Haloactinospora alba: one gene and its partner. The protein of the gene in region 1 interacts with the protein of each later gene in a pairwise test. Links are inferred from orthologs where the notes say so. Each region holds a gene or a part of one and is shown on either strand. Other genes may lie near its edges. The genes, in order: eno and rpe.

Evidence for each region.
Region 2: the proteins of eno (region 1) and rpe interact in binary tests that used the Escherichia coli proteins (3 or more experiments, as listed by UniProt). The link is inferred for Haloactinospora alba from one-to-one orthologs.

The regions. Positions count from the first base shown.
Region 1 is NZ_VFQC01000001.1:3,173,922-3,180,974, reverse strand. What follows is about bases 1,775-4,633. They hold eno (phosphopyruvate hydratase), read left to right. Parts: upstream 1,775-2,491; coding sequence 2,492-3,775; downstream 3,776-4,633. Other genes in these bases: FHX37_RS14260 (DUF501 domain-containing protein), read left to right, coding at 4,379-4,633; FHX37_RS14265 (FtsB family cell division protein), read left to right, coding at 3,787-4,317; FHX37_RS14275 (sulfite exporter TauE/SafE family protein), read right to left, coding at 1,775-2,196. Outside these bases: FHX37_RS14280 (NAD(P)H-quinone dehydrogenase), read left to right, coding at 1-1,252; more of FHX37_RS14275, read right to left, coding at 1,288-1,774; more of FHX37_RS14260, read left to right, coding at 4,634-4,978; FHX37_RS14255 (Ppx/GppA phosphatase family protein), read left to right, coding at 4,975-6,015; FHX37_RS14250 (NAD(P)/FAD-dependent oxidoreductase), read left to right, coding at 6,345-7,053. UniProt on the Escherichia coli protein: Catalyzes the reversible conversion of 2-phosphoglycerate (2-PG) into phosphoenolpyruvate (PEP). It is essential for the degradation of carbohydrates via glycolysis.
Region 2 is NZ_VFQC01000001.1:1,318,135-1,323,825, forward strand. The notes cover bases 1-2,809. They hold rpe (ribulose-phosphate 3-epimerase), read left to right. Parts: upstream 1-976; coding sequence 977-1,642; downstream 1,643-2,809. Other genes in these bases: FHX37_RS05995 (RsmB/NOP family class I SAM-dependent RNA methyltransferase), read left to right, coding at 1-903; FHX37_RS06005 (phosphatase PAP2 family protein), read left to right, coding at 1,787-2,785. In the rest of the region: FHX37_RS06010 (riboflavin synthase), read left to right, coding at 3,100-3,714; FHX37_RS06015 (bifunctional 3,4-dihydroxy-2-butanone-4-phosphate synthase/GTP cyclohydrolase II), read left to right, coding at 3,983-5,257; ribH (6,7-dimethyl-8-ribityllumazine synthase), read left to right, coding at 5,342-5,691. UniProt on the Escherichia coli protein: Catalyzes the reversible epimerization of D-ribulose 5-phosphate to D-xylulose 5-phosphate.

The DNA of each region.
Region 1 (7,053 bases):
TGTCCCGTCCAAGACGCTCATCGCCACCTCCGTGCACACGACCTACGTCACGGACTCGTCCAGGCTCGGCGTCAACCTCGGCGGCGAACCCGACCACAAGTGCAGCGTCGAGCCCGACATGGCGGCGGTGAACCCGCGGGTGAAGCGGCTGGCCCGGGCCCAGTCCCAGGACACCTACGCCCGCCTCGTCGCCGAGGGTGTGGAGGTCATCGCGGGGGAGGCCCGGATGGTCGACCCGCGGATCGTCGCGGTGGGCGAGCGTCGCATCCACGCCGACATCGTGCTGGTCTCCACCGGCGCCCACCCGCGCGAGCTCCCCTCGGCCCAGCCGGACGGGGAACGCATCCTGAGCTGGCGCCACCTGTACGACCTGGAGAGCCTGCCGGAGAAACTGATCGTGGTGGGTTCGGGCGTCACCGGCGCCGAGTTCGCCAACGCCTACCAGGCACTGGGTTCCCAGGTGACCCTCGTGTCCTCCCGGGACCGGGTGATGCCCACCCAGGACGCCGACGCGGCCGAGGTGCTGCAGGACGTGTTCGCGCGCCGCGGCATGACCGTGCTCGCCAACACCCGCGCCCAGGCGGTCACCAACACGGGTGACGGGGTGCTGGTGGAGCTGTCCGACGGCAGCCAGATCGAGGGCAGCCACTGCCTGATGACGGTGGGGATGATCCCCAACACCCAGGGCATCGGCCTGGAGGAGACCGGCGTGCACCTGGACCAGGGCGGTTTCGTGCAGGTCGACCGGGTGTCGCGGACCTCGACCCCGGGCGTGTACGCCGCCGGCGACTGCACCGGGGTGAACATGCTGGCGTCGGTGGCGGCCATGCAGGGCCGCATCGCGATGTGGCACGCGCTGGGCGAGGCGGTGTCGCCGCTGAAACTGTCCACCGTGGCCTCGACCGTGTTCACCCACCCGGAGCTGTCCGCGGTGGGGGTGACCGAGGAGGACGTGCGCTCCGGCAAGGTGGACGGGCGCATCGTCACACTGCCGCTGGACACCAACCCGCGCGCGAAGATGAACCGCAGCAAGGACGGCTTCGTCAAGCTGATCTGCCGGCGCCACACCGGGATCGTGCTGGGCGGTGTGATCATCGGCCCCAACGCGAGCGAGCTCATCCTGGGAGTGTCGCTGGCGGTGCAGCAGCGGCTGACCGTGGACGACATCGCGCACACGTTCTCGGTGTACCCGTCCCTGTCCGGCAGTGTCACCGAGGCGGCGCGCTCCCTGATGCAGGCCTCGCCCGAGTGAGCTCGCGCGGCGGCGCCGGGCCGCCGTCCAGGGGTCTAACCGTGCTGCGGTGCGGCCTCCCGCTCGGGGGCGGCCGCCGCACGCTGCGCGCGGTGGGCGCGCCAGGACCACGCCACGGCCGCGGCCCAGGCCAGGGCGACGGCGCCGTAGACGGTGTAGCCCACCGCGGCGTGGTTCTGCGCCCACGCGTTGTCGAGCAGCACGCGCACGTTGGTGACGACGATCATCCCGCCGACCGCCGGGCCCAGTAGGCGCGAGGGCACGGTCCGGGCGAGCCAGGCGGCCATGGGCGCGGCCAGCACACCGCCCAGCAGCATCATGACGACCCAGCCGAGGTTGATGCCGCCCAGCCCCAGGCCGACGGCGAAGCCGGCGCTGCCGGCCAGGACGATGGCGAACTCGCTGGTGCTGATCGACCCGATGACCTTGCGGGGCTCGGCCTTCCCGCTGGCCAGTAGCGCGGTGGTGCCGACCGGGCCCCAGCCGCCCCCGCCGGCGGAGTTCATGAACCCGGCCACGAGCCCCAGCGGCGCGAGGAACGCGGCGCGCAGCGGCCGGTTCAGGGTGGGGCGGGGAACTCCGCCCAGGGTGAACCGCACCAGGATGTAGGTGCCCAGCGCGAGCAGGATGCTCGACATCAGCGGGGCCGCGGCCGCGGTGGAGATCCGGCTGAGCAGTACCGCCCCCGCGAACGCCCCGGCGGCGCCCGGCAGGGTCAGGTGGCGCACGATCCGCCAGTCGACGTTGCCGAACCGCCAGTGGGCGAAGCCCGACGCGAGCTGCGACCCGACCTGCGAGAGGTTCACGGTCGCCGAGGCCAGGGCAGGACCCGTTCCCAGCGTCACCAGGAACGTGGTGGAGGCGACGCCGTACCCCATGCCCAGGCTCCCGTTGATCAGTTGGGCGAGGAGACCGACGAAGCCAAGGAGGACAAGGGTCTGCATGGCCGGGCCTTCGTGGTCGCTTATTTTCTACTTCTTTGGTGGGAATAGTAGAGGATTGGGTGCGTTTCGCCAACCCCGGTTCCCGTTCGGAACGGCGAACGCGCCGGTGGCCGGGCCGGTGGTGCCGGGGCGAGACGTAGTGCTGACCGGGTCGCTAGGCTCGGATGCGCAGCAGCGGTGTTCCCGCGTCCGCCTCAGCGGGGAGGCCGCCCCGGGCCGGCGATGTTCGGCCGGTTCCGCGCGCGCCGTCAGCGGCGCGTGAACCCGGACCAACCACGAGAAACGGAGTACGACGTTGGCGTCGATCGAGTCAGTGCAGGGACGGGAGATCCTCGACTCCCGGGGCAATCCCACGGTTGAGGTCGAGGTCCTGCTCGACGACGGGACCACCGCCACGGCGGCTGTTCCCAGCGGTGCCTCCACCGGCCAGTTCGAAGCGGTCGAGCTGCGGGACGGCGGCGACCGCTACGGCGGCAAGGGCGTGGAGAACGCCGTAGCCGCCGTCAACGACGAGATCTCCGACGAGATCCTCGGATTCACCCCCGACGACCAGCGGCTCATCGACCGCGCGCTGCTCGACCTGGACGGCACCGCGGGCCTGTCCCGGATCGGCGCCAACGCGGCGCTGGGGACCTCGCTGGCCGTCGCCCGAGCCGCGTCCGAGAGCCTGGACCTGCCGCTGTTCCGCTACATCGGCGGTCCCAACGCCCACGTCCTGCCCGTGCCGATGATGAACATCCTGAACGGTGGTGCGCACGCCGACACCAACGTCGACATCCAGGAGTTCATGATCGCCCCGGTGGGCGCCGCCAGCTTCCGCGAGGCGGTGCGGTGGGGCGCCGAGGTCTACCAGGCGCTCAAGAAGGTGCTGAAGGGCCACGGGCTGGACACCGGCGTCGGCGACGAGGGCGGGTTCGCCCCCAACCTCTCCAGCAACCGGGCCGCGCTCGACCTCATCCTGGAGGCGATCCGCGCCGCCGGCTACACGCCGGGAACCGACATCGCGCTCGCGCTGGACATCGCCGCCAGTGAGTTCCACTCCGAGGGCACCTACCAGTTCGAGGGCCAGAAGCGCACGGCCAGTGACATGGCCCAGTACTACAGCGAGCTGGTGGACTCCTACCCCCTCGTCTCCCTGGAGGACCCGCTGGACGAGGAGGACTGGGACGGCTGGAGCGAGCTCACCGCCGCCCTGGGCGGCCGGGTGCAGATCGTGGGCGACGACCTGTTCGTCACCAACCCCCAGCGGCTGCAGCGCGGCATCGACCAGGGAGCGGGGAACTCGCTACTGGTCAAGGTCAACCAGATCGGCACGCTCACCGAGACCCTGCAGGCGGTCTCCCTCGCGCAGCGCAACGGCTACACCGCCATGATCTCGCACCGGTCCGGGGAGACCGAGGACACCACCATCGCCGACATCGCGGTGGCGACCAACGCCGGCCAGATCAAGACCGGCGCCCCGGCGCGCAGCGAGCGCGTGGCCAAGTACAACCAGCTGCTGCGGATCGAGGAGGAGCTGGACGACGCCGCCGTGTACGCGGGTGCGTCGGCCTTCCCGCGCGCGGCGGGCCGGAAGTAGGCTGACGGGCCGTGCCTGAGGATTCCCCACAGCCCAAGCGTTCGCGCGGTTCCCGCCCGGGTGGGGCGGGGCCGCGCCCCGCGCGCGGTCAGGGCCGCGGGGGCCGGGCCGGGGCGGGACGGCTGCTTCCGTCCCGCCCCGCGCTGACCAGCCGCGCCGCGATACTGGCGCTGGTGGTGTGCGCGATAGCGCTGAGCCTCGCCTATCCGTTGCGGGAGTACATCGCCCAGCGTTCCGAGATCGCCCAGCTGCGGGCGGAACGCGAGGAGACCCGCGAGAAGGTGGAGGAGCTGAGGGAGCGCCGCGAGCGGCTGCAGGACCCCGACTACATCGAACGCGAGGCCCGCTCCCGGTTGCACTACCAGTACCCGGGGGAGCACTCCTACGTCATCGTGTCCGGCACGGAGGGCGACGAGGACGGCGAGGATGCCGAGGAGAAGTCCCAACCGTGGTTCAGCCGGCTGTGGGAGTCGGTGCGGGAGGCCGACGAGCCCGGCCCTGACGCGGAGGAGATCCCCGAGGCGCAGCCACCCGAGCGGTGAGGGGCGCCGCACCGCGGCCGTGCCGCGTCCCCCTCCGGGGCGGGGATAACCTGGACAGGTTATGACTACCCCTGATGACCACGGTGAGGCGCGTTCGGACCGGGAAGGGCCCGCCCCCGAGGACGCCGCCGCCGTCGAGGAACAGCTCGGGCGCCCGCCGCGCGGCCTGCGCGCCGTGGCGCACCGCTGCCCGTGCGGCCTTCCGGACGTGGTGCGCACCGCACCGCGCCTGGAAGACGGGACCCCCTTCCCGACGCTGTACTACGTGACCTGTCCGCGTGTCGCTTCCGCCGTCGGCACCTTGGAGTCCGAGGGCGTGATGCGCACGATGACCGAACGGCTGGACACGGAACCGGAGCTGCGGGCGTCCTACGAGCGGGCGCACGAGGCCTACCTGGCGGCGCGCACCGAACAGGCCCGCGCCGACGGCGGCGACCCGCTGCCCGAGGGGATGCAGAGCGCGGGCGGCATGCCCACCCGCGTGAAGTGCTTGCACGCGCTGGTCGGCCACGAGCTGGCCGAGCCCGGAACGAACCCGCTGGGCCGGGAGGCGCTGGAGGCGCTGCCCGACTGGTGGCGCGACGGGCCGTGCGTGGCAACGGAACACGGCGCCGCCGCGTGCGCGGGCGCCGACGACGACAGTGAAGGGAACGAAGAGTGAGCAGCGTAGCGGCCGTGGACTGCGGCACGAACTCGATCCGCCTGCTCATCTCCAACGTGCTCGCGTTGGAGGACGGCGAGGTGCAGCTGCTCGACATCGAGCGGCGTATGGAGGTGGTGCGGCTCGGCCAGGGTGTGGACCGCACCGGGGCGTTCGCCCCGGAGGCCTTGGAACGCACCTTCACCGTGCTGCGCGAGTACGCCGAGCTGATGCGGGACAACGGCGTGGAGCTCGGCCCGGACGCGGTGCGGATGGCGGCGACGAGCGCCACGCGCGACGCGTCCAACCGCCAGGAGTTCATCGACGGGGTGCGCGAGATCCTCGGGATCGAGCCCGAGATCATCAGCGGGGACGAGGAGGCGGAACTGTCGTTCGTCGGCGCCACGGCCGAGATCGAGGCCGCCGGCGCCCCGCAGGGGGCCGAGACCGCCGGCGGCGCGCCCGTGCAGCGCCCGTTCCTCGTGGTGGACACCGGCGGGGGCTCCACCGAGTTCGTGCTGGGCTACGCCGAGGCCGACGAGGCGGGGGCGGTGCGCGCGGCGCGGTCGGTGGACGTGGGGTGCGTCCGGCTGACGGAGCGGCACTTCACCACCGACCCGCCCGCGGAGGACCAGGTCGCCGCGGCCCGGGCCGACATCGACGCGGCGCTGGAGGAAGCGGCGCGCACGGTGCCGCTGGACGACGCGGCGACGGTGGTGTGCGTCGCTGGGACCGCCACGACGGTGGCCGGTATCGCGCTGGACCTGCCGAGCTACGACGCCGAGCGGATCCACCACACGTGGGTGTCCGCGCGCCGGATGGGGGAGATCTCCCGGGAGCTGCTGGCGATGCCGCACGAGCAGCGCGCCGCGATCGGGGTGATGCACCCGGGACGGGTGGACGTGATCGCCGCGGGCGCGCTGGTCCTGGAGCGGGTGATGGTCCGGACCGGCGCCGGTGGTTTCCTCACCAGTGAACACGACATCCTGGACGGGCTCGCCTGGAGCCTGTGCCTGCCCGATCCCGAGGACGAGGAGAGCGACGTCTCCGGTCCGTAGCCGGGCGGCCGCGCCGGGTTCCCCGTCCGAGAGTGAGACGGATCACTCCTGAGAACGCGCGTGAAACCATTCACAACCGCGCTGAGCTGGACAGAAGAGGTATACCCGCGTTCTACGATGGTCTAAACCTTTCATGTTCGTTCCTTCCTTGACAGGGGAGGCTTGTGAAAGAATGCACAAGCATGGATGGCGGAAGCAGTCCCGGCTAGACAAGAAGAAATAGCTTTCTTTCCCTAGAAAGCCGACAGGAAGATGACAGTCAAAGAAGACTTACCGATTTTCGTACTCCCGGTGGGGAGTGCGAAGCGGGGATCTAAGGCGGATGCGCGATGACCCAGAGCAGGAACTACCGGCTGGTGCACGGTGGCGGTGACGAGTCCGAGATACCGCACGTACTGGTCGTCGGGGGCGGCTATCTCGGGATGCACACCGCGAAGCGGCTGGAACGCAAGCTCGGACCGGGAGAGGCCCGGATCACGGTGGTCGACCCGAACTCCTACATGACCTATCAGCCGTTCCTCCCCGAACTGGCGGCGGGCAGTATCTCGCCACGACACGCTGTCGTCCCACTGCGCAAGGTCCTGAAACGCACACGCGTGCTCAACGGCCGGGTCATCCGTATCGACCACGCCGGGCGCACGGTCGACTTCGAACCCAACGAGGGCGACCCCTACCAGATCAGCTACGACCACATCGTGATGGCCGCGGGGGCGATCTCCCGGACGCTGCCGATCCCGGGACTGGCCGAGTCCGGCATCGGCATCAAGACCGTGGAAGAGGCCGCCTACCTGCGCAACCACGTGCTGGAGCAGCTCAACATCGCCGACTCCACCGACGACCTCGAGGTGCGCCGCAAGGCCCTCAACTTCGTGTTCGTCGGCGGCGGCTTCGCCGGGGCAGAGGCCATCGGCGAGCTGGAGGACCTGGCGCGCGACGCCACACGGATCTACTCCTCGATCGGTATCGACGACCTGAGGTTCTACCTGATCGAGGCGGCGGACAAGATCTTCCCCGAGGTCGGTCCCGAGGTCGGCACGA
Region 2 (5,691 bases), 1.9 Mb from region 1 along the record:
CGCCACAGCCACCCGCGTTGGATCGTCGCGGCCCTGGCCGAAGCGCTGGGAGAGGCGCCTGACGGCGAGCTGCGGGAGACCGAGCAGCTGCTGACGACACACAACGAACGCCCTCTGGTCCCTCTGGTGGCGAAGCCGGGGCGGGCCACGGTGGAAGAGCTGTCGCACAGTGGCGCGGTACCCGCGGCCTATTCCCCCTACGCCGCTTACCTGCCGGAGGGCGACCCGGCAGCGCTGCCCGAGGTTCACCAGCGTCGTGCCGCCGTGCAGGACGAGGCCAGCCAGTTGGCGGCGCTGGCCGTGCTCCGTACCCCGATCGAGGGAAGGGACGCCCACTGGCTGGACGCGTGCGCGGGACCGGGCGGGAAGGCCGGCCTGCTCGCCGGCATCGCTGGCGAGCGCGGGGCGCGGTTGCTCGCTGCCGAGATGCGTCCCGCCCGGGCGGGACTGCTCGCCGGCGCGGTCGAGGGTTCCGCCGGTGAGGCGCAGGTGGTCGTCGCCGATTCCACCCGTCCGGCGTGGCGGAACGACACGTTCGACCGGGTGCTCGTGGACGTTCCGTGCAGCGGGTTGGGCGCGTTGCGCAGACGCCCGGAGTCGCGGTGGCGGCGCACGGAGGCGACCGTGACCGAGCTGGTGCCGCTGCAGCGTGAGCTGCTCGAACGCGCGCTGGACGCGGTTCGCCCCGGCGGGGTGGTGGGGTACGCCACGTGCTCGCCGCATCTGGGGGAGACCCGGGGCGTCGTCGACGCGGTCCGCGGCGAACGCGACGACGTCACCGCCGTGCGCGCCGCTGACCAGCTCACCGGTGTCGCGGACGTGGCGGCGGGCGAGTACGCGCAGTTCTGGCCGCACCGGCACGGTACCGACGCGATCTTCGTGGCGCTGCTGCGCAAACACTGAGGTGGTGGTCCGGGAACGGAAGCGGCCGGTGCCGTTCCCGCCTCCCACGAGGGGACTCGTTAGACTGCCGGATGTGGCAATCCAGATCTCTCCCAGCATCCTGTCCGCTGACTTCACTCATCTCGCGGACGAGGCGGCGGCGGTGGCGAACTCGGCCGACTGGCTGCACGTCGACGTCATGGACAACCATTTCGTACCCAACCTGACGTTGGGGCTTCCCGTTGTGGAGTCGTTACACCGCGTGGCGGACCTTCCGCTGGACTGTCATCTGATGATCGAGGACCCGGACCGGTGGGCTCCGTCCTACGCCGAGGCCGGAGCCGGCGGGGTGACCATCCACGCCGAGGCCGCCAAGGCGCCCGTGCGGACCCTGCGCACCATCCGTGCTGAGCACGCGCGTGCGGGACTGGCGATCAACCCCGCCACACCGGTCGAGCACTACGCCGAGCTGTTGCCGGAACTGGACATGGTTCTGCTGATGACCGTTGAACCGGGGTTCGGCGGGCAGAGTTTCCTCGAGATGGTCGTACCGAAGATCCGGCGCGCCCGGGAACTGATCGACGGTGGTGGGGGAACGGTCCGACTCCAGGTCGACGGTGGCGTCAGCGCCGACACGATCGAGCAGGCCGCCGCGGCGGGAGCGGACGTCTTCGTGGCCGGATCGGCGGTGTACGGGAAGGAGGACCCCGCCGCCGCTGTTGACGCGCTACGTGCCCAGGCACAACGGGAAGCACACTAAAGGCTCTGGAGCGAAGGAGCCCCACCACCGAGGGAGAGGTGAGCTCGCGGCTCTGGGCTTGTACGGATTTCACCTTTACCATCCGGTAGCAATTGCTTGCTCCGGACGGGTGCGAGCGCTGGTCGAAACAGCGAGGTGTGTCCATTGAACGCGGTCTGGGACGTCGAGGTCAGCATCATCCGGGGCATCCAGGCTCTGGGGCGATGGCTGGAACAGCCGATGCTCGCGGTGAGCGCCCTCGGTTCGGAGATGCTGTTCCTCGCGCTGCTGCCGCTGCTGTTCTGGTGCGTGCACGCGGGCTTCGGCGCGCGGATCGGTGTAGCCCTGCTCGGAACATCGGTGATTAACGGGTTACTCAAGAGCCTCGCCTACGGTGCGCGACCGTACTGGTTCGACTCGTCCGTGACGCCGATGTCCACGGAGAACACGTTCGGCGTTCCCTCGGGCCACACACAGACGGCGACGGTCGGGTGGGGGTACGCGGCCGCCAGGATATCCTGGCGGTGGTCGTGGCCGGTGGCCGGAGCGGCGATCGGTCTGACCGCGTTCTCCCGTGTCTACCTCGGGGTGCACTTCCTGAGCGACGTACTGGTCGGCCTGGCGGTAGGGCTGGGACTGTTGTGGGGGATGCTGCGCTACGAGGGCACCGTGCTGCGTTGGTGGCGCCAGCGCAGCCTGACGGTCCAGCTCGGCATGGCAGGAGGCGTCTCGCTTCTCCCCCTGGCACTGGCGGCGTCGTGGCAGGCAGTCCGCGGCGGGTGGGAGCCCCCGGAGGGGTGGGGCGGATCGGTCCCGGGGACGGTGCCCGGTGCGTCCGTGGAACACCTGGTCACCACGGGTGGTGCGTTTTTCGGCGTGCTGGCGGGACTGTCCGTGCTCGCGGTGCGGGGCTGGTACAGCGCGTCGGGTCCGGTCGTTTCCCGCGTGACACGGTACGTGTTCGGTGTTACCGGGCTGGTCCTCATCATGGTGGTACTGCGCCTCGCGCTGCCTGGTGGGAACGGTGCTGTGGGAGCGGTGGGCGACTACGTCGGTTACGCGCTCATCGGGGCCTGGACCGCGCTGGGAGCCCCCGAACTGTTCGTGCGTATGGGGCTGGCGCAACGCCCCGGCACCCAGGAAGCCCAGGAAGCGGGAGTGTGAGAACAGGAACGCTGCGGGTTCCCCGCTCCCCAGGGAATGCTCCGTCATGGCACACTTGTTTCAACAAACGTAAATCCAACGCGTGCTCCGGGGTCGGTGAAAGTCCGAACCGGCGGTGACAGTCCGCGACCCGACCGACATGCTCGGCCGGTGGAACCGGTGGAATTCCGGTGCCGACGGTGAAAGTCCGGATGGGAGGAAGTACGCGTGCGTTCGGATGGCGCCGGTGATGTGTGCCGCCGTATCCGAACGTCGAGACGGTCGCCGCACCAGTCCATCCCCGGAGCCGAGCAGGTGAAGGGGATAATTCGGACGTGTTTACCGGAATCGTGGAGGAACTGGGTGAGGTTCGCTCCATTGCGCCTGTCAGCGACGCGCCGGGGGAGAACCACCGTCTGGAGCTATACGGGCCAACCGTCGTCTCGGACGCGCGGCCCGGTGACTCCATAGCCGTCAATGGCGTCTGCCTGACCGTGACCGAAGCGTCGACGGACAGCTTCACCGTCGACGTCATGCAGGAGACACTGCACAGCTCCGGCCTCGGCAACCTGTTCCCGGGGGCCCCGGTCAACCTGGAGCGCGCCGCAGCGGTCTCGGACCGGATCGGCGGACACATCGTCCAGGGCCATGTCGACGGGACCGGGGAGATCCTGGAACGCCGTGACGACGAACACGGCGAGACCGTCCGTGTCTCACTCCCGGAGGAACTCGCCCGATACACGGTGCGGAAGGGTTCCGTCACCGTGGACGGAGTCAGCCTCACCATCGCGTCGCTGACCGAGACCTCCTTCAGTGTCGCTCTGATCCCGACCACCCTCGCGTGGACCACTCTCGGCCACAAACAGGTCGGTGACCCGGTCAACCTGGAGGTCGACGTCCTCGCCAAGTACGTGGAACGCCTGCTCGGCGACCGGAGCGCGGCCGGATGAGAACGATCCGGGAACCGCGGCCGGTCCGGAACCGCGCCACCGTGTTCCGGTGCTCGGGTCCCGACCAGCGGATCCGGCTTCTCCATCCCCGGCTCCGGTACGCGGGGGGAGGGAGCACCCCACCGTGCCGTCGCCGTGGGAACCGGAAACAGGGGCCGACGGTTGCCCACGTACGCGAGACATGACCCCTACCGCAACGGGGAGGCGGTGAGCCGTGACAACCGGGCGCACCCACCTCTCCAGCAATGACCCACAGCAAGGAGCGAGGATGGCCAGTACCGTCAGCGAGACGCCCGAAACCCCGATCCACCTCGACGACATACCCGGTGCTCTCGCGGACCTTGCCGCGGGCCGTCCCGTGGTCGTGGTGGACGACGAGGACCGGGAGAACGAAGGTGACCTCATATTCGCTGCCGAGAAGGCCACCCCGGAGCTCCTGGCCTTCATGATCCGCTACACCTCGGGCGTCATCTGCGTACCGATGCTCGGGGACGACCTCGACCGGCTCGAGCTCCCCCTGATGACCACGGCCAACCAGGAGAGCATGCGTACCGCCTACACCGTCACGGTGGACGCGCGCTCGGGCATCACGACCGGAATCTCCGCCGCGGACCGTGCCCGTACGATCGGTTTGCTCGCCGACGGGGAAAGCACGGCGAAGGACTTCGTCCGCCCCGGCCACATCCTGCCGCTGCGGTACCGCTCCGGCGGCGTCCTCAACCGGCGTGGGCACACCGAGGCCTCGGTCGACCTGGCCCGTCTGGCGGGACTGCAGCCGGCGGGTGTGCTCGCCGAAGTGGTCAACGACGACGGGACGATGGCCCGGCTACCGCGGCTGCGCGAGTTCGCCGACGAACACGGCCTGCGTCTCGTCTCCATCGAACAACTCGTGCAGCACCTGGGAGCAGCGGAGACCACCCCCTCGGCCGTCCCCGCCCGGATCCGGCGCGTGGTCGAGACGCGGATACCCAACCGGCACGGGGAGTGGCGTGCCGTGGGTTACCGGGGATCGGCGGACGGGGCCGAGCACGTCGCTCTGATCCACGGTGACATCGGTAACGGCACCGATGTCCTCACCCGGCTCCACTCGGAGTGCCTCACCGGCGACGCCTTCGGTTCACGCCGCTGCGACTGCGGTACCCAGCTCGAGGTGGCCATGGCCAGCATCGCCGAACACGGGAGCGGGGTCATCGTGTACCTGCGCGGACACGAGGGGCGCGGCATCGGGCTGTTGCACAAACTCCGCGCGTACCACCTGCAGGACGACGGAGCGGACACCGTCGACGCCAACCTCGAACTGGGACTGCCCGCCGACGCGCGGGACTTCAGTGCCGGCGGCCGGATCCTCGACGATCTCGGTGTCCACTCGGTGCGTCTGCTCAGCAACAACCCCGGCAAGGTCGAAGGGCTGGCCCGGCACGGCATAGCCGTGACCGAACGGGTCACCATGCCCACCGCCGTCACGGACGACAACCTGCACTACCTGCGCACGAAACGGGACCGAATGGGCCACGACCTTCCGGACATCGCCGCCGCCACCTGACCGGAGCACGAGAGACCTCGTCCTGTCGGGCGGGAGAAAAGCAACCACCCCAGCCCCACCCACCACGAAACGAGGAAACCGACAATGACCGCTGCAGGACGTCCCCAGGACCTCGCCGTAGACGCCACCGGTCTGCGGTTGGGAATCGTCGCCACCCGGTGGAACACCGAGATCGTCGACACCATGCTGGACTGCGCGCTGGATGCCGCGCGCCGCTCCGGGGTGGAGGACCCCACTGTGCTGCGGGTTCCCGGCACCGTCGAGCTTCCGGTGGCGGCACAGGAACTCACCCGGGAGCACGACGCCGTCGTGGCTCTGGGGGTCGTCATACGGGGCGGAACCCCGCACTTCGACTATGTCTGCCAGTCGTTCACCCAGGGGATCACCGAGGTCGCGCTGCGGTCCGCAACCCCGGTCGCCCACGGGGTGCTGAC